DNA from 3 places in the Micromonospora sp. BQ32 genome. Region 1 is predicted to be linked to each of the others. Evidence: riboswitches for the same ligand, from Rfam matches in the RefSeq annotation. Region 1 holds a riboswitch; each other region holds the start of a gene.
The links. Region 1 has a riboswitch for cyclic di-AMP ahead of AC5L30_RS05655 (coiled-coil domain-containing protein). Riboswitches for the same ligand answer to the same signal wherever they lie in the genome.
Positions count from the first base shown of each region.

Region 2: it holds a riboswitch for cyclic di-AMP, as region 1 does, so the genes downstream of both, AC5L30_RS26205 (coiled-coil domain-containing protein) here and AC5L30_RS05655 (coiled-coil domain-containing protein) in region 1, are expected to answer to the same signal.
Region 3: it holds a riboswitch for cyclic di-AMP, as region 1 does, so the genes downstream of both, AC5L30_RS07890 (C39 family peptidase) here and AC5L30_RS05655 (coiled-coil domain-containing protein) in region 1, are expected to answer to the same signal.

Region 1 is NZ_JCADBI010000002.1:442,195-446,917, forward strand. It holds gene AC5L30_RS05645 (helix-turn-helix transcriptional regulator) at 1-174, opposite strand, end outside; gene AC5L30_RS05650 (carbonic anhydrase) at 413-1,150, shown strand; gene AC5L30_RS05655 (coiled-coil domain-containing protein) at 1,207-2,226, opposite strand; cyclic di-AMP (ydaO/yuaA leader) riboswitch at 2,231-2,361, opposite strand; gene AC5L30_RS05660 (YibE/F family protein) at 2,528-3,898, opposite strand; gene AC5L30_RS05665 (metal-sensitive transcriptional regulator) at 4,198-4,494, opposite strand; gene AC5L30_RS05670 (heavy-metal-associated domain-containing protein) at 4,590-4,723, shown strand, end outside.
Region 2 is NZ_JCADBI010000016.1:100,587-105,309, reverse strand. It holds gene AC5L30_RS26215 (HelD family protein) at 1-1,026, shown strand, start outside; gene AC5L30_RS26210 (cation diffusion facilitator family transporter) at 1,134-2,051, shown strand; cyclic di-AMP (ydaO/yuaA leader) riboswitch at 2,196-2,327, shown strand; gene AC5L30_RS26205 (coiled-coil domain-containing protein) at 2,333-3,397, shown strand; gene AC5L30_RS26200 (hypothetical protein) at 3,540-4,049, shown strand; gene AC5L30_RS26195 (SRPBCC family protein) at 4,357-4,723, opposite strand, start outside.
Region 3 is NZ_JCADBI010000003.1:192,197-196,919, reverse strand. It holds gene AC5L30_RS07900 (CDP-glycerol glycerophosphotransferase family protein) at 1-306, shown strand, start outside; gene AC5L30_RS07895 (alpha/beta hydrolase) at 311-1,057, opposite strand; gene AC5L30_RS07890 (C39 family peptidase) at 1,192-2,040, opposite strand; cyclic di-AMP (ydaO/yuaA leader) riboswitch at 2,272-2,413, opposite strand; gene AC5L30_RS07885 (hypothetical protein) at 2,699-3,469, opposite strand; gene AC5L30_RS07880 (hypothetical protein) at 3,598-4,020, opposite strand; gene AC5L30_RS07875 (acyltransferase family protein) at 4,112-4,723, opposite strand, start outside.

The DNA of each region.
Region 1 (4,723 bases):
GTAACCGCCCGCCTCCAGGTCGGCGACGATCGCCTGCGCGGCCCGTTCGGTGACGCCGACCTCGGCCGCGACGTCGCGCAGCCGGGCGGTCGGATCGCGGGCGATGGCCAGCAGGACGTGCCCGTGATTGGTGAGGAACGTCCAGTTCCGCCCGCCGCCGGTGTCACCCGTCACCGTGCTCTCCATCGTGTGACCGCCTTCCTGGTGTCCGCCTGCCTTCGCGAGAGTCTGGCCCGCCCTGCCCAGGGGAGGTTGCCCAGGGGGCGGCCGGAGTCAACGTATGAAATCTAAATCACGCATACCTTGACGCATCTTACGGTGCGTGTGACGGTGGAGCACGAGCCAGCGCCAGCCCGCCCGGCCGGCGGAAAGCCGGCTTGACCAGGCCAGATGTGTCGAGACGAGGTGCGGGATGAGTCATACCGGGAGCTCCGGCGGTCAGCCGGGTTCGCAGCGGACCACCGACCGGGCCACCGCGCTCAGCGAGCCGACCCGGGCGTACGCCGAGCTGGTCGCCGGCAATCGGCGCTTCGTCGATGGCGCCCCCCGCCACCCCAACCAGGATGCCGGGCGCCGGGCCGCCGTGGCCGACGGGCAACACCCGTTCGCGGTGATCGTCGGCTGCTCCGACTCACGGCTGGCCGCTGAGATCATCTTCGACCGGGGTCTGGGCGACCTGTTCGTGGTGCGCACCGCCGGGCACACCGCCGGCCCCGAGGTGCTCGGCAGCGTCGAGTACGCGGTGACCGTGCTCGGCACCCCGCTGGTGGTGGTGCTCGGCCACGACTCGTGCGGTGCGGTGCAGGCCGCCCGGGAGTCCGCCGCGACGGGTACCGCACCGAGTGGCCATCTGCGCGCGGTGGTCGACGCCGTGCTGCCCAGCCTGCGCCGGGCCGAGGCCGAGGGCGTGGACGACATCGACGGCATCGTCGACATCCACATCGCACAGACCGTCGAGACGTTGCTCGGGCAGTCCCCGGTGCTGGCCGACGAGGTGGCGCGGGGGCGGTGCGCGGTGGTGGGGGTGTCCTACCGACTCGCCGCCGGAGCGGTGCGCCCGGTGGCCGCCGTGCCGGCCGGCTTCGCGACGTTGGACCGCCCGGCCGGATCGCCCGAGCCGACCGGCCCGGCCGCCGCTGCCACCGTCTGACGCGACGAGGGCCGCTCCGCGTCACGCGGAACGGCCCTCGATGGGGATCGTGCGGGTCAGAGCAGCGACATGTGGACGTGGTCGGTGTGGTTCGACGGCCCGCTGTACGAACTCCAGCCGGTGGCCGGGAACCAGATCTGCCGGTTCCAGATCACGTAGTAGATGCCGAGCCGGTCGGCGTTACGGATGAGGAACGCGGCGACGTTGTTGCCGTACGTCCGGGTGTCGTTGTTGTGCCACGGGGAGAACCCGCTCTTCTGTAGCGACCAGTCGCAGGCGCGGCCCTTCGGGTGCTCCCACGGCCCGCCGGGGCGGTAGCAGCCGACGAACCGGTTGAAGCCGGCCGCCTTGACCTCCTTGTACGCGTGCAGCGTGCGCGGCGTGACGCAGCCGGACGTGGTGGGGTCGTTCTCGCTGCACGACTGGGGCTTCCAGTCACCGTCGGCCGTGCGACCCGGGCCGATCTTCGCGACCTTGGAGGTGGCATCCACCAGGCCGCCGGTGAAACCCTTGCCGCCGACGAGGGAGAGCGCCTTGTCGGCCTCGCTCTTGCGCTTCGCCATCAGGGCGGTCTGCTTCTGCTGCTCGCGGACCTCGGTGTCGAGGGCCAGCTTGGCCTGCTCGGCGCGGGCCTTCACCGCGTTGACCTCGGAGAGCTTCTTCTCGTTGACCATGTTTATCTCGTCGAGCATCCCGGCGCGCCGGACGAACGAGTCGGGCGCTTCGCTCTCCAGCAGCATCGCGACCGCGCCGATCCGGCCGGTCCGGTACGCCTGGGCGGCGATCTGCCCGACCTGCGGGGCCAACGCGTCCAGGTCGGCCTTGGCCCGGTTGACCTCTGCGGCCAACTCGCCCTGTCGCTTCTTGGATTTGTCCAGCTTGGACTTGGCGGCGGAGTAGTCGCGGTTGGCCTGCTCGATGACGTCGTTGAGCAGCTTGGGCTCGCCGTCCTCCTCGTGCCCGGACGGTGTGGGGTTCGTCGGAGCGGCGTTCGCTGGGAGCGGCCCGGCGAGCACGGTCAGTGCGGCGATCACGGCCACCACGGGAGTCAACCAGCGGCGTAGGGGTGCCGTCACAATGTTCCCTTCCGTCGACCGCCGACCGGGTTAGCTGACGGGTTCGGGGCGGAAGTGGCCCCTACCGCTGACGCGGATTCACCCCAGGTACCTGGGTCCCCGGCTCGCCGGTTGGCGATTGGGCGGTGGCACCGCAGGCGCCGCTTCGCGCCTTCATCGGTAACCGGCAGCGAGGTTACCCGAGAGTCGACCGGGTGAGCTACGCCTGGATGCCGACCAAAAGTGTCATTTCGCCATAGCGTTGAGTGACCAGTGACGTGGTTCTCAGGGTGGATGCCCGATCTGGTCACGCTGAGGAGTGTCACCATGCCGTATCCGTGCTCCTGTTCGACTCCGGCCACCGGTCGGTGGCCTCGGATGGGGGTGCGGTCCGCGTCCGGTCCGGCTCGTCGGAGCCGGTCGTTCGCGGTGAGATGAGAGCGGCCAGTGCCTCCGAGCGGTCCGGCTGGGGCCGGGACGACGCGGCGTCGGTGGACGGCGTCGCACCGGTGCGCCCGGCGGCGGTCACCACCGCGGCCAGTCCGGTGGTCAGCGGCACGGCGGCGATCAGACCGAGGGTGGCGACCGCGCTGCGGACGATCTCCTGCGCGAGGAACTCACTGGTGAGGATCTGCCCGATCGGCCGCGAGTCGGCGGTGAGCAGGAGTAGCAGGGGCAGCGACGCGCCCGCGTACGCCAGCACGATGGTGTTCACAGTGGAGGCGATGTGCGCGCGGCCGACCCGGGTGGCCGCCCGGTACAGCTGCAACCGGGTCAGGCCGGGGTTGGCGTTCGCCAGCTCGGTGACGGTGGCCGCCTGGGTGACTGTCACGTCGTCGAGCACCCCGAGCGATCCGATGATGATCCCGGCGAGCAGCAGACCGTGCAGGTCCACGTCGCCCTGGAACATCGACAGGGTGGTGGCGTCTTCGCTGCCGAAGCCGGTGAGGTGGGTGGCGGCCGTGGCGATGGTGGCGAGGACGCCGGTCAGCACCAGACTGCCCAGGGTGCCGAGCACCGCGACCGAGGTCTGTGCGGTTACCCCGTGCGTGAGATAGAGCACCACGAACATGATCAGGGCCGCGCCGACCACCGCCACCAGCAGTGGTGACCTGCCGGCGCCGATGCCCGGCAGCACGAAGGTGAGCAGGATGGCGAAGCTGGCGGCCAATCCGGCGAGCGCGGCCAGGCCCCGCCATCGACCGAACGCGACGATCGCGGCCGCGAAGACCACCGCCAGCCACACCATCGGGGTGCCGCGTTGGTGCTCGGCGATGTTCCAGTTGCTGGTGGTGGGATCGGTGGGATCGGCCAGCTCGACCAGGATGACCTCGTCGCCGACCTCGACCCGGGGTGCGCCGGGTCCGTCGGGAACCGGTGTCTGTACCTGCTGGCCGGCGGTCGGCCCGTCGTCCACCCGGACGTCGACCGTGCCGCACCGCCCGTCGCCGACCCTCGGCGTGCCCTCGGGAACCGACGGCGCCGGCGGGCACGGCTCGCTGACCACCCGGGTGACCGTGCCGGGGTAGCGCGGCACGTCCGCACCACCGTCGGTCTGCGGTGACCCGCCGCGCGGCCAGAGCAGCACCGCGGCGAGCACGGTGGCGACGAAGAGGGGTACCACCGTCATGACAAGGATCCGTCGCACCCTCGGTGAGGCGGACGGAGCAGGGCGGGTGTGGTCGGAACCCAAGGCGAGACTCCCAACGATCCGGTGCGGGGTACGGGTCAGCGGGCCGGGCGGTTCACCGTTGCGGTGGAAACGCGGCGGAACGGCGGGGCGGATCGCTGCCTGACGACACTTTGATCACGGACGGTCAGAGCTCGGCCCGGTCGGCCGGGGGCGCCGCCACGACCTGGCGGCGCCGGTGCCCGACTGTGCGGCGGCATACGGAGGGCCATCGTGGGAGATGCTAGCCAGACCGCCCGAGGGCTGCAGGTCGTGGCGGAGTGTCGGGTGGTCGAACCGCCCGCGTGGCGGACCTCGGGCGCTCAGCCGCGCTTCATGAGTCGGCCGACCGCCGCCATCATCTCGGTGGCCATCTCGTCGGCCCGACCCTCGGCGGCGCCCTCGTGCATGCAGTGCCGGGCGTGCCCGTCGAGCAGCCCCAGGGCCACCTTGTCGAGGGCCGCCTGGATCGCGGAGATCTGGGTGAGCACGTCGATGCAGTAGCGGTCGTCGTCGACCATCTTCTCGATGCCCCTGACCTGCCCCTCGACGCGGCGGAGCCGCGCGAGCAGCTGGTCCTTGCTGGCGGTGTATCCGCGGATCGGGGTGGGTGCGGTCATGTCAACCAGGATAGCGTACCCCTGGGGGGTATGGTACGGTCGTGCTCGGATGGCATACCCCCACGGGGTACCGGTACCGTAAAGGAGACGATCCGATGGTCAACACGACGTACCAGGTGCAGGGCATGACCTGTGGGCACTGCGTCAGCGCGGTGAGCGCCGAGGTCGGTGCCATCGCGGGCGTGCGGGACGTCCAGGTCGACCTCGCGGCCGGCCGGGTCACCGTCAG
Region 2 (4,723 bases), on a different contig from region 1:
CTGCCGGAGCAGCCGGCTTTCGAGGCGGAGATCGCCGAGCGGTCGGAGTTCCGCGAGTTCCTCAAGGCGTGGTGGCCTCGGCTGCACCCCCGGCACGTGCTCGGCTGGCTGGCGCAGCCGGACCGGCTGCGCCGCTACGCCGGGGGAATCCTCTCCTCGGCGGAGATCCGGCTGCTCAACGCCGCGTACCGGAACCTGGACTCGGCCGGGCTGACCATCGCCGACGTGGCGTTGCTGGACGAGTTGGACGCGCTGCTCGGTAAGCCCGCGCAGCCGGCCCGGGCGCGACGCGACCCGTTCCAGCTCGCCGGTGGTGTCCGTGAGTTGAGCACCCTCGGCGAGCGGCAGCGTGCCGCCCGCGCGGCGGCCCGGGAGCGTCCGGAGGACTACCGGGAGTACGCGCACGTGGTGGTGGACGAGGCGCAGGACGTCTCGCCGATGCAGTGGCGGATGATCGGTCGACGCGGCCGACTGGCCTCCTGGACCGTGGTGGGCGACCCCGCGCAGACCGCGTGGACGGGTGACCCGGAGGAGCTGACCCGAGCCCGCGACCAGGCGTTGGGTCGGCGCAAGCGACACGATTTCACGCTCACCACGAACTACCGCAACTCGGCGGAGATCTTCGCGGTGGCGGCGGCGGAGATCCGTCGGCTCTACCCCGACCTGCCGCTGCCGACCGCCGTCCGCTCCACCGGGGTCGAGCCGGTCGAGCTGGTGGTGCCCCCGACGGGGCTGGAGACCGCGACCGTGGAGGCCGCCACCGGCCTGCTGGCCGAGGTGGAGGGCACGGTCGGGGTGATCACGCCGGTTCCCCGCCGGGACGAGGTCGCCGGTTGGCTCGGCGCGCTGGGCGGCGCGAGGTTGCAGGTGGTGACCAGCCTGGAGGCCAAGGGCATGGAGTACGACGGGGTGGTGCTGGTCGCCCCGAGCGAGATCCGGGCGGACCCGGGTGCCGGGGTACGCACCCTGTACGTGGCGCTCTCCCGGGCCACCCAGCGGCTCACCACCATCGACCCGACCGGCTGACCTGCGTGGGACTGCCGCCGGCGACAGGCACTGCCCGTACACTTGCACACATAGCGATGTGAGCATACATTTGACCGGGTCCCGACCAGCGGCGGAAGGTGATTCTCGTGGGCGCAGGTCATGACCACCACCATGGGTCCGTCGCCAATGCCGCACACCAGCACCGGGGTCGACTCTGGGCGGCATTCGGGCTGCTCGCCACCCTGATGGTGGTCGAGGCGGTGGCCGCCCTGCACACCGGCTCGCTCGCCCTGCTCTCCGACGCCGGGCACATGTTCACCGACGTACTCGGCATCGGCATGGCGCTCGCCGCGATCACCGCGACCCGGCGGGCCACCGGCGACCCACAGCGCACCTTCGGGCTCTACCGACTCGAGGTACTCGCCGCACTGGCCAACGCCGTCCTGCTCTCCGGCGTCGCGATCTACGTGGTGATCGAGGCGATCCGCCGTTTCGGCGACCCGCACCAGGTCATCGCCGGCCCGATGCTCGCGGTGGCCGTGCTCGGTCTGCTCGCGAACATCGTCGCCTTCGCCCTGCTGCGCGCCGGGGCCCGGGAGAGCATCAACCTCCAGGGCGCCTACCTGGAGGTGCTCGGCGACCTGCTCGGCTCGCTCGGCGTCATCGGGGCGGCGCTGCTCATCACCGTCACCGACTGGTGGTGGGCCGACCCCCTGGTCGCGGTCGCCATCGGCGTGTTCATCCTGCCGCGCACCTGGCGGCTGGCCCGCGCCGCCATCCGCATCCTGGTGCAGGCCGCCCCGGAGCACCTCCAGGTGACCGCCGTGCACGACCGACTGGCCGCGGTCCCCGGTGTCGTCGAGGTGCACGACCTGCACGTCTGGACGCTCACCTCGGGCATGGAGGTGGCCTCCGCACACCTGACCATGGCACCCGGTGCGGAGGTCGGCGCGGTGCTCACCGCGGCGCGTACGGCCCTGCATGACGATTTCCGCATCGAGCACGCGACGTTGCAGATCGAGCCCGGCGCCACCTCCGGAGCGTGTGGCTCCATCGAGTGGTGACGGGGCCTTTCGGGGCCTTCCTCCACTTTCGCCGCAAATTTCCGTGGTGACGCACGCACCGTCCGTCACATTGGCTGCAGCCGCCCCACCGGCACCGGTAGGCTCGGTCCCGGCCTCCACCAGGCGGCGCCCTCCCGGCGCCGGTGGCGGTCGCCGCCTAATCGCCCACCTGGGCGAACCGGGGAACCATGTTCCTGGGGTGCATCCGCGTCAGCGGTAGGGATCTTCCGTCCCGAACCCGTCAGCTAACCCGGTCGGCGGCTGACGGAAGGACATGCGCAGTGGCACCAGCACGACCACCCGCCGCCCGACTGGCGGCCCTGATCGTCGCGATGTTCGCCCTCGGCGTCGCGCTCCCGGCCGGCACCGCCTCGGCCGCTCCCCCGACCGGCCAGCGAGCCGCCGCACCCAACTCCGACGAGGAGGGCGGCACCCCGGCGTTGCGCGCCCAACTCGAGGCGGCCAGCAAGGGCTACCTGGACGCGAAGCGCGCCCTGGACAGCTCCGTACGACGGCAGCAGCAGCTCGCCGGCCAGCTGAAGACCATCGAGGTCGAGATCGACCAGCGCAGCGGCAAGGTCGGCGAGATCGCCGAGGTGGCGTACCGCACCGGCCGGCTCGGTGCGATGTCGGCGCTGCTCAACAGCAACACTCCCGAAGGCTTCATGGACCGGGCGGCCGCGCTGGACGCGGTGGCCGCCAACGAGGACCGGGTGCTGCGTGACCTGTTGGCCAGCAAGGACCAGGCCAACCGCACCCGGGTTGCCCTGGACGGCGAGATCAACGAGCAGCGCAAGCAGGTCGCGGTAATGGCCAAGCGCAAGGAACAGGCCGAACGGGCCCTGACCGTGGCCACCACCCCCAAGCCGCAGACCACCGCCGACGCCGGTTCCAACCGGGGCACCTCCACCGCCAACGCGAAGGCCGCGCCGCGTAACTCCGACGGCTCCTGGCCCTCCGAGTCGTGCAGCGTCAACGACCCCACGCCGGCCAACGGCTGCATCACCCCCCGCACCCTGCACGCGCTCAACCAGGCCAAGGCCGCGGGCTTCACCCGGTACGTCTCGTGCCACCGCCCCAGCGGCTCCGGTGAGCACCCGAAGGGCCGGGCCTGCGACTTCGCGGCGCAGAAGAACGGCTTCGGCGGCAACGCCACCGGTGGCGACAAGACCTACGGCAACAACCTGGCCGCGTACTTCATCCGCAACGCGGACCGGCTCGCCGTGCTCTACGTGATCTGGTACAGGCAGATCTGGCTGCCCAGCAGCGGGTGGAAGTCGTACAGCGGGGCGAACGGCACCCCGTCCACCGACCACACCAACCACGTACACCTGTCGGTCTACTGACCCACGCGTTGTGATGCCTGTGAGTCATCGTGATGACTCACAGGCATCACGTGCGTCCGGGGCCGGGCTACGTCGCCGGGCGTACCCCTGATGTCGTCGCTCGTCGGACGACCCGGCCGGGGTCGGCGGGCAGCATCGCGGTATGCCTCGGATCCGACCCACCACCCGCAAGGCGCTACTCACCCTGCACCTCGTCACCTCGCTTGGCTGGCTGGGCACCGACCTGGTGCTGCTCACTCTCGGCATCGCCGTGCAGCGGGGCGCCGACCCGGCGGTGGTCTATCCGGTGACCGCCCTGGTCGGCACGGTGCTGTTCGCGCCGCTGAGCGTCCTGGTCTGGCTGATCGGAGTCGCCAGCTCGCTGCTCACCCCGTGGGGCCTGCTGCGCCACCGCTGGGTGCTGGTCAAGCTCGTGCTCACCACGGTGATGGTCGGGCTGGTGCTGTTCCTGCTCACCCCGAACCTGCGCCACGCCGGAGCGGTGGGCCCTGCCCTGCCCGCAGGTGATCGCGCCGACCTGGTCATCGCGCCGGCGGTGTCCACCAGCCTAATGATCATCGCGACGGTGCTGTCCACCTACAAACCATGGGGCCGGCGGCCCGCCGCCGGAACCACCCGCACGAACCGGGATCGCGCTGCCACCACGGTCTAGCTGCCTGCGCCGCCTGTGCGCATGGGCTCCGCACCCAGGACGGGCCGTTGCGTCAGGTGCAGCGGCCTGTCCTGCCCCCGCGATCTTGCACTTGCTGTCCCGACGAATGTGGGCATCCCACTGATATCGGCAACCGGAATCGCAAGATCGGCGCAGCGGACGGGCGGGAGTATCGCTGGTAGGCGTTATACCAAGGAGTCATATTCATACCTCTGAGGTATATCGCTTGCCGGAGTGGCACCGCCCCGACAGGCGTTGCCACGGCGACCTCTGCCTGCGGCAGCGGGGCGGGGCGGGGCGGGGCGGGTCAGGTGAGCGGGGGGTTGCCGGTGCGGTCGAGGACCGCGCCCAGCCGGGTGGCGAGGGCGAGGTGAGCGGCTCGGGCCTGGCGGAACGCGTAGCGGAACAGCGGCGTCGGCGCGGTCAGGGTGATCTCGACCTCGATGCGGACCAGGCCGTCCGGCTCGGCGCGCAGCCGGGTGTGGTTGCGCACCGTGGTGGCCGGCCACTGGCGGGCCACCATGACGATCTCGTCGGCCTCGCTGACCAGCACGTCCGCGTGGTAGGTGGTCCGAAAGCGCAGCGGGCCGGCCGCCAACCGGTCATTGATCGTGTAGCTGGCCTGGGCGCCGGGCCGGGGCGGCACCCGGCGGACCCGGACGATCAGCGGATGC
Region 3 (4,723 bases), on a different contig from region 1:
GTGATCTCGGACTTCCTCTACTCCGGCAAGCCGTACGCGGTCACCGACATGGGCGACGAGGGCGACCGGTTCGTGGAGCGGTTCCCGTTGGCCGGGTCGGGTTACGTGCTGCGCGGGGACATGTCCAACGTGGACGAGGTGCTGACCGCACTGTTGGACACCGACCCGCTGGCCGAGGCCCGCTGGGCCACCCGCCGCCGCTACCTGGGTGACTTCCCGGCCGAGTCGTACGCCGAGGCGTTCCTGACCGCCGCCCGCCGGGAGCTGACGCCCGCGGAGAAACTGACCGCGTCCGCACCGGCGTAGCCGCTCAGCGGTACGGGTCCAGCAACGCCAGCACCGCCGCCGGGTCCTCCACGTGCGCGTTGTGCCCGAGACCGGGCAGCGTGGCGACCGGTACGCCGTACTCCTTGAGCTGTTCGTCGGTGACCATCGGGTCGTTCTCCCCACGCGCCAGCACCACCGGCACGTCGGTCGCCGCCAGCAGCGCGGCCAGGTCGGGCTCGCCGACGGCGAAGGCGGTCGGGTCCATGGCGAGGCGCCACCGGCCGTCGACCTGGCGCAGCCCGGCGTCCACCACCGGGTGGTCCGGTGAGACCAGGCCGGCCAGCCCGGAGACCCGCAGGTAGCGGCGAGCCGCCTCGGTGCGGCTGGCGAACCAGCTCACCGGGCGGGCGGCGACCTCGGCGGCGCGGGTCAGCTCAGCGGGTGACCAGACCGCCTTGATGCCCAGCCCGACCACCGCGTCCACCGGCGTTCCGGCGTCGCGGGCGGCCAGCGCCAGGCCGACCACGCCACCCAGCGAGTGCCCGAGCACGACCAGCCGGTCGTCGGGGGCGAGGGCCTGCGCGATCTGCTGGGCGAAGCCCACAAAGGAGTACGACGGCAGCGGCGGCGCCCAGCCGTGGCCGGCGAGGTCCGGTGCCAGCCACCGCCCGGGCCAGTGCTGCTCAAGGTACGGCGCCCAGGGCAACCACACGTCCCCGGTCGCCCCCATGCCGTGCAGCAGCAGCAGGACCGGCCTGCGACCGGCGTGACCACCCGATTTCTCCACCACGGCCGCAGTCTCCCACGGTTCACGGCCCGGTACGAGAGTCGTCGATGACAGCCCACCGGCGAACCGCGCGGAGAAACGCCGCGGGCGCCGGCCCCTTGTGGGAGACGGCGCCCGCGGCGGTCAGCGTGCCCGGGTCAGGCGGAGTAGCCCCGGCTGGCGATCCAGTTGGCCAGGTCGATGGTGGTGATCCAGTACGACGAGTCGGCCGGGTTCGCCGAGTCGGCGATCCGCACGGTGCGACCGTTGTCCTTGTAGCCCACGACGGCGATGTAGTGCCCGCCGCCGTAGGAGTGCCAGCCGCCGTCGGTGTCGGTGGCGTCCCCGACGACGTTGGCCACCACGCCCCGGCCGTCGGTGATGGCCTTCACCACGTCGGCCTGGAGCCGGTCCATCTGCGCCGGGCTGGGTGCGCCGAGGAACATCCGGGTCCGGTACGGGGAGCCCTTCACCTCGGCGTTGAGGACCCGGGTGGTGTCCTCGGCCGAGTTGGTGCCCATCTCGGTGGTGCCCAGCTCGGCGCCGAGCTCATCCTGGGTGCGGTCGATGCCGGCGGCGCTGAGCGCGTTGCGGGTGGCCGCCGGGCCGCAGTTGTAGTAAGTGTTCTGCGCCTCGTAGTCGTAGTCGAGGATCTTGGTCGCGGGCGGCTTCGGCCGCTCCGGCTTCCGGGTCAGGTCCGGGTTGCTGCTGGCCTTGGCGGCGGGTGACGCGGCACTGGTGGCCGGGGCGGCCGTGGTCGGCGCGGCGCTGGCAAGGGGGGACGCGTCCCGAACCTCGCCGCGGGAGGCGGCGACGTCGCTGCGCAGCTCGGCGACCGTGGTCGCGGTGCGCTGACCGGCCGGCGCGTCATCGGCCGTGGTGAGCAGGGCGCCGGTGGTGGTGGCGATCGCCAGGGCCGCGGCGGAGGCGGCGACAATCTGGTACGGGCGCTCGGTGGCGAGGCGGCGGAGCTGGCGCTTCAGGGTGTGCTTCACGGGGTCCTCCACGGATCGGGGGAGAGCGGCACACCGGGGCCGGACCGGTATCCGGGCAGGCGCCAGCGCGCGGACGGTGGTCCGCGGATGGTGAACCGCTCAGGGGAACGCCCGGCGCGGCCGGGCGGGGAAGGCGATGACCCGGGGGTCAGCTCACCGTCACGCGACGAATGAGCGGGTGCACCGCCGCGCCGTGGAGGCGAGGGAACAACCGAGGGGTGGAAAGGTGCTGCACGAGGATGTGACTCCTTCCGACACCGCCTACCGGGTTAGCTGACGGATTCGGGCGGGAAGATCGCCCTACCGCGGGCCGTGGCTCGCGGATTCACCCCGGACTTACTGGTGGGTCCCCGGTTCGTTGATCACGATTAAGCGGGTCGGTGCGGCGTCGCGTCTTGCGATCGGTTACCGCACCGGACGGGACGACAGTACTGGTCACTCCGCACCCCTGCCAAGCCAGGTTCACCTGCGTAAACCTCAATCGTGGCAACAATTTCTGCGCGTATTGCCGATGATGTGACTCGATGGGACAACCGGTTACGGCGACGTCTGCGGGCGACAACCGGACAGGCCGCAAAGAACGCGGCCATAATCGCGGGAACAATGCCGCCGATCGCGCCGGCCGTCCGATTCCGCAATTGGGTGACCGGCCTCACATCACGGATCGGGCTCAACTCACCCGGGCCGGGCGCCACCGTGCCACGGCGGCGGGACGCAACGCCCTGACCACCGTCCGGCGGGCGGGCACCGGGGCCGGGCGCAGCCGGGCCGCCGCCGCATACGCCTCCTCGGCGAGGGTACGAGCCGACTCGGCGGCCAACTCCGCGTCGCGCCAGGCGGCCCGCTCACGGCCGGCGGCCACCTGGTAGTCGGCCAGCCGCGCATCCCGGATCACCCGGCTGATCAGCACCTCCTGCTCGACCGGGTGCCGCCGGGGATCCCAGCCGCGCCGGTGCCCGAACACGTCGCCGAGCTGCGTCATGGTCAGGTCGCCCCGCCAGTACGCCGCCATCGCCGCGCGGTGCAGATAGCGTTCCCGGGCGGCGTACTCGGCGGGGGTGTGCGGGGTCTGCGGGGTGGGCAGCGCCCCGGCGCCCGCGAAGCGACGCGCGGCGGTGTCCGCCTCGTCGTACCCCGTCCAGGCCCGCTCCAGCTGCTCCTGAGCGGTCAGCCAGGCGGCGCGTCGCCGCCGGGCGGTGGTGGCCGCGCCGGCCGCGGCGACGGCCACCTCCTCGGCGTAACGGCGCATGTCGACAACCTCGGCGGCGGCCAGCTCCCGAGCGGTGGGCACGGTCGGAAGCGGCTCGTCCGTGGGCCGGTCCCGTTCGGGACGGGCGGCCAGCACGGTGAGGAGGCCCAGGGTCAGCAGGAACAGCGTCGACCAGATGGCGGCGGCCTGCGGCACCTCGGTCACGAACTGGTAGAAGACGACGGTCTCCATGGTCGGCACCTCGGGGAGAGAGCAGTGCGATGGGAGCCGCGCCGGCGGGCCACGGTGGGCCAGGGGCCGGCGGGGTGGGAAGCGGTGGGTCGACGGGGCGCGGCGATGGGACGGGTCGTCCCGGTGGCTCAGCGCCCGGGTGGAGCCCGGGAAGCCCGACTGCTCGAACCCTCGACGAGGGGCAGCCGGTCAGACTCGGCCGCGCGGACCGGCAGCGCGCCGGTCGCGGTGGTGCCCTGATCGCCGGGGAGCGTCACCGGCGTGTCGACCGACCATGCCGGTACCGACTCCTCGGTGGCCTCCGGCGGTATCGCCGAGGCCGGGCGGGTCGCACTGAGCGCCCCGGCGTGCCGGCAGGAGGCCGCCAGCGACCCGGCGGCGACCGAGGCCGGCACCGCGCTCGGCGGTGACACCGGGCCGGCCGTTGACCCGGCGGCCGTGGCCGGGCCTGCGCCGAGCGCCAGGGCCGCGACGACGGCGAGGCTGGTCAGCACCCGCGTCGCCCAGCGCGCCACCCACCACAGCGGACAGGTGAACGCGACCGGAAGCACGTCCCCACGCTACCGTCGTGCCGACCCGGGCGCACCGACCACGGGCGTGTCGGATCACGCCGCGCCGACCCGTTGACCAGGGTGGACACTGTCAGCGCAGGTCGACGTACGTTGATCGACCGCCGGCCTGACCGACCTCGTCGGCAGCCCCGCCGACGTCGCCGCGGCCGTTGCTCGCGGGGTCTGGCGCGTCGTCGTCACCGGCGACCCGCGTGCCGGCCGCGCGTTGCCGAGGGACGGGCGCCGGACGGGCCGGAGGACGGCGCGGCGCGAGGCGGCGCATCATCGGGGTCTCGACGAAGCGGTGCAGCAGCCCGGCGAGGATCAGGTTCGCCACCAGGAAGCCGAGCACCACGGCCGGGCCACGCCATCCGGCGAAGCCGGTCCCCCAGGCTCCGCTCCAGCGCAGCACGCTCGTCATCACCAGCACGTGCACCAGGTAGAAGGCGAACGAGACCTCACCGAGCCAGACCAGCGGCCGGGACCGCCACGGCGAGCGCCGGCCCCGCACGTCCGCGTCCGCGGCGGCGGTGATCACCAACAGGTACGCGACCGCGAGCAGCATGGTCCACAGTTCGGCGCGGATCCACTGCGCGGCCGCCACCCAGGTGACCAGGAAGATGCCGCTGGCCACGGTCAGACCGGGACCGCGCCAGAGCCCTCGGCGCATCAACTCGGCCGCCACCGCGCCCAACCAGAACTC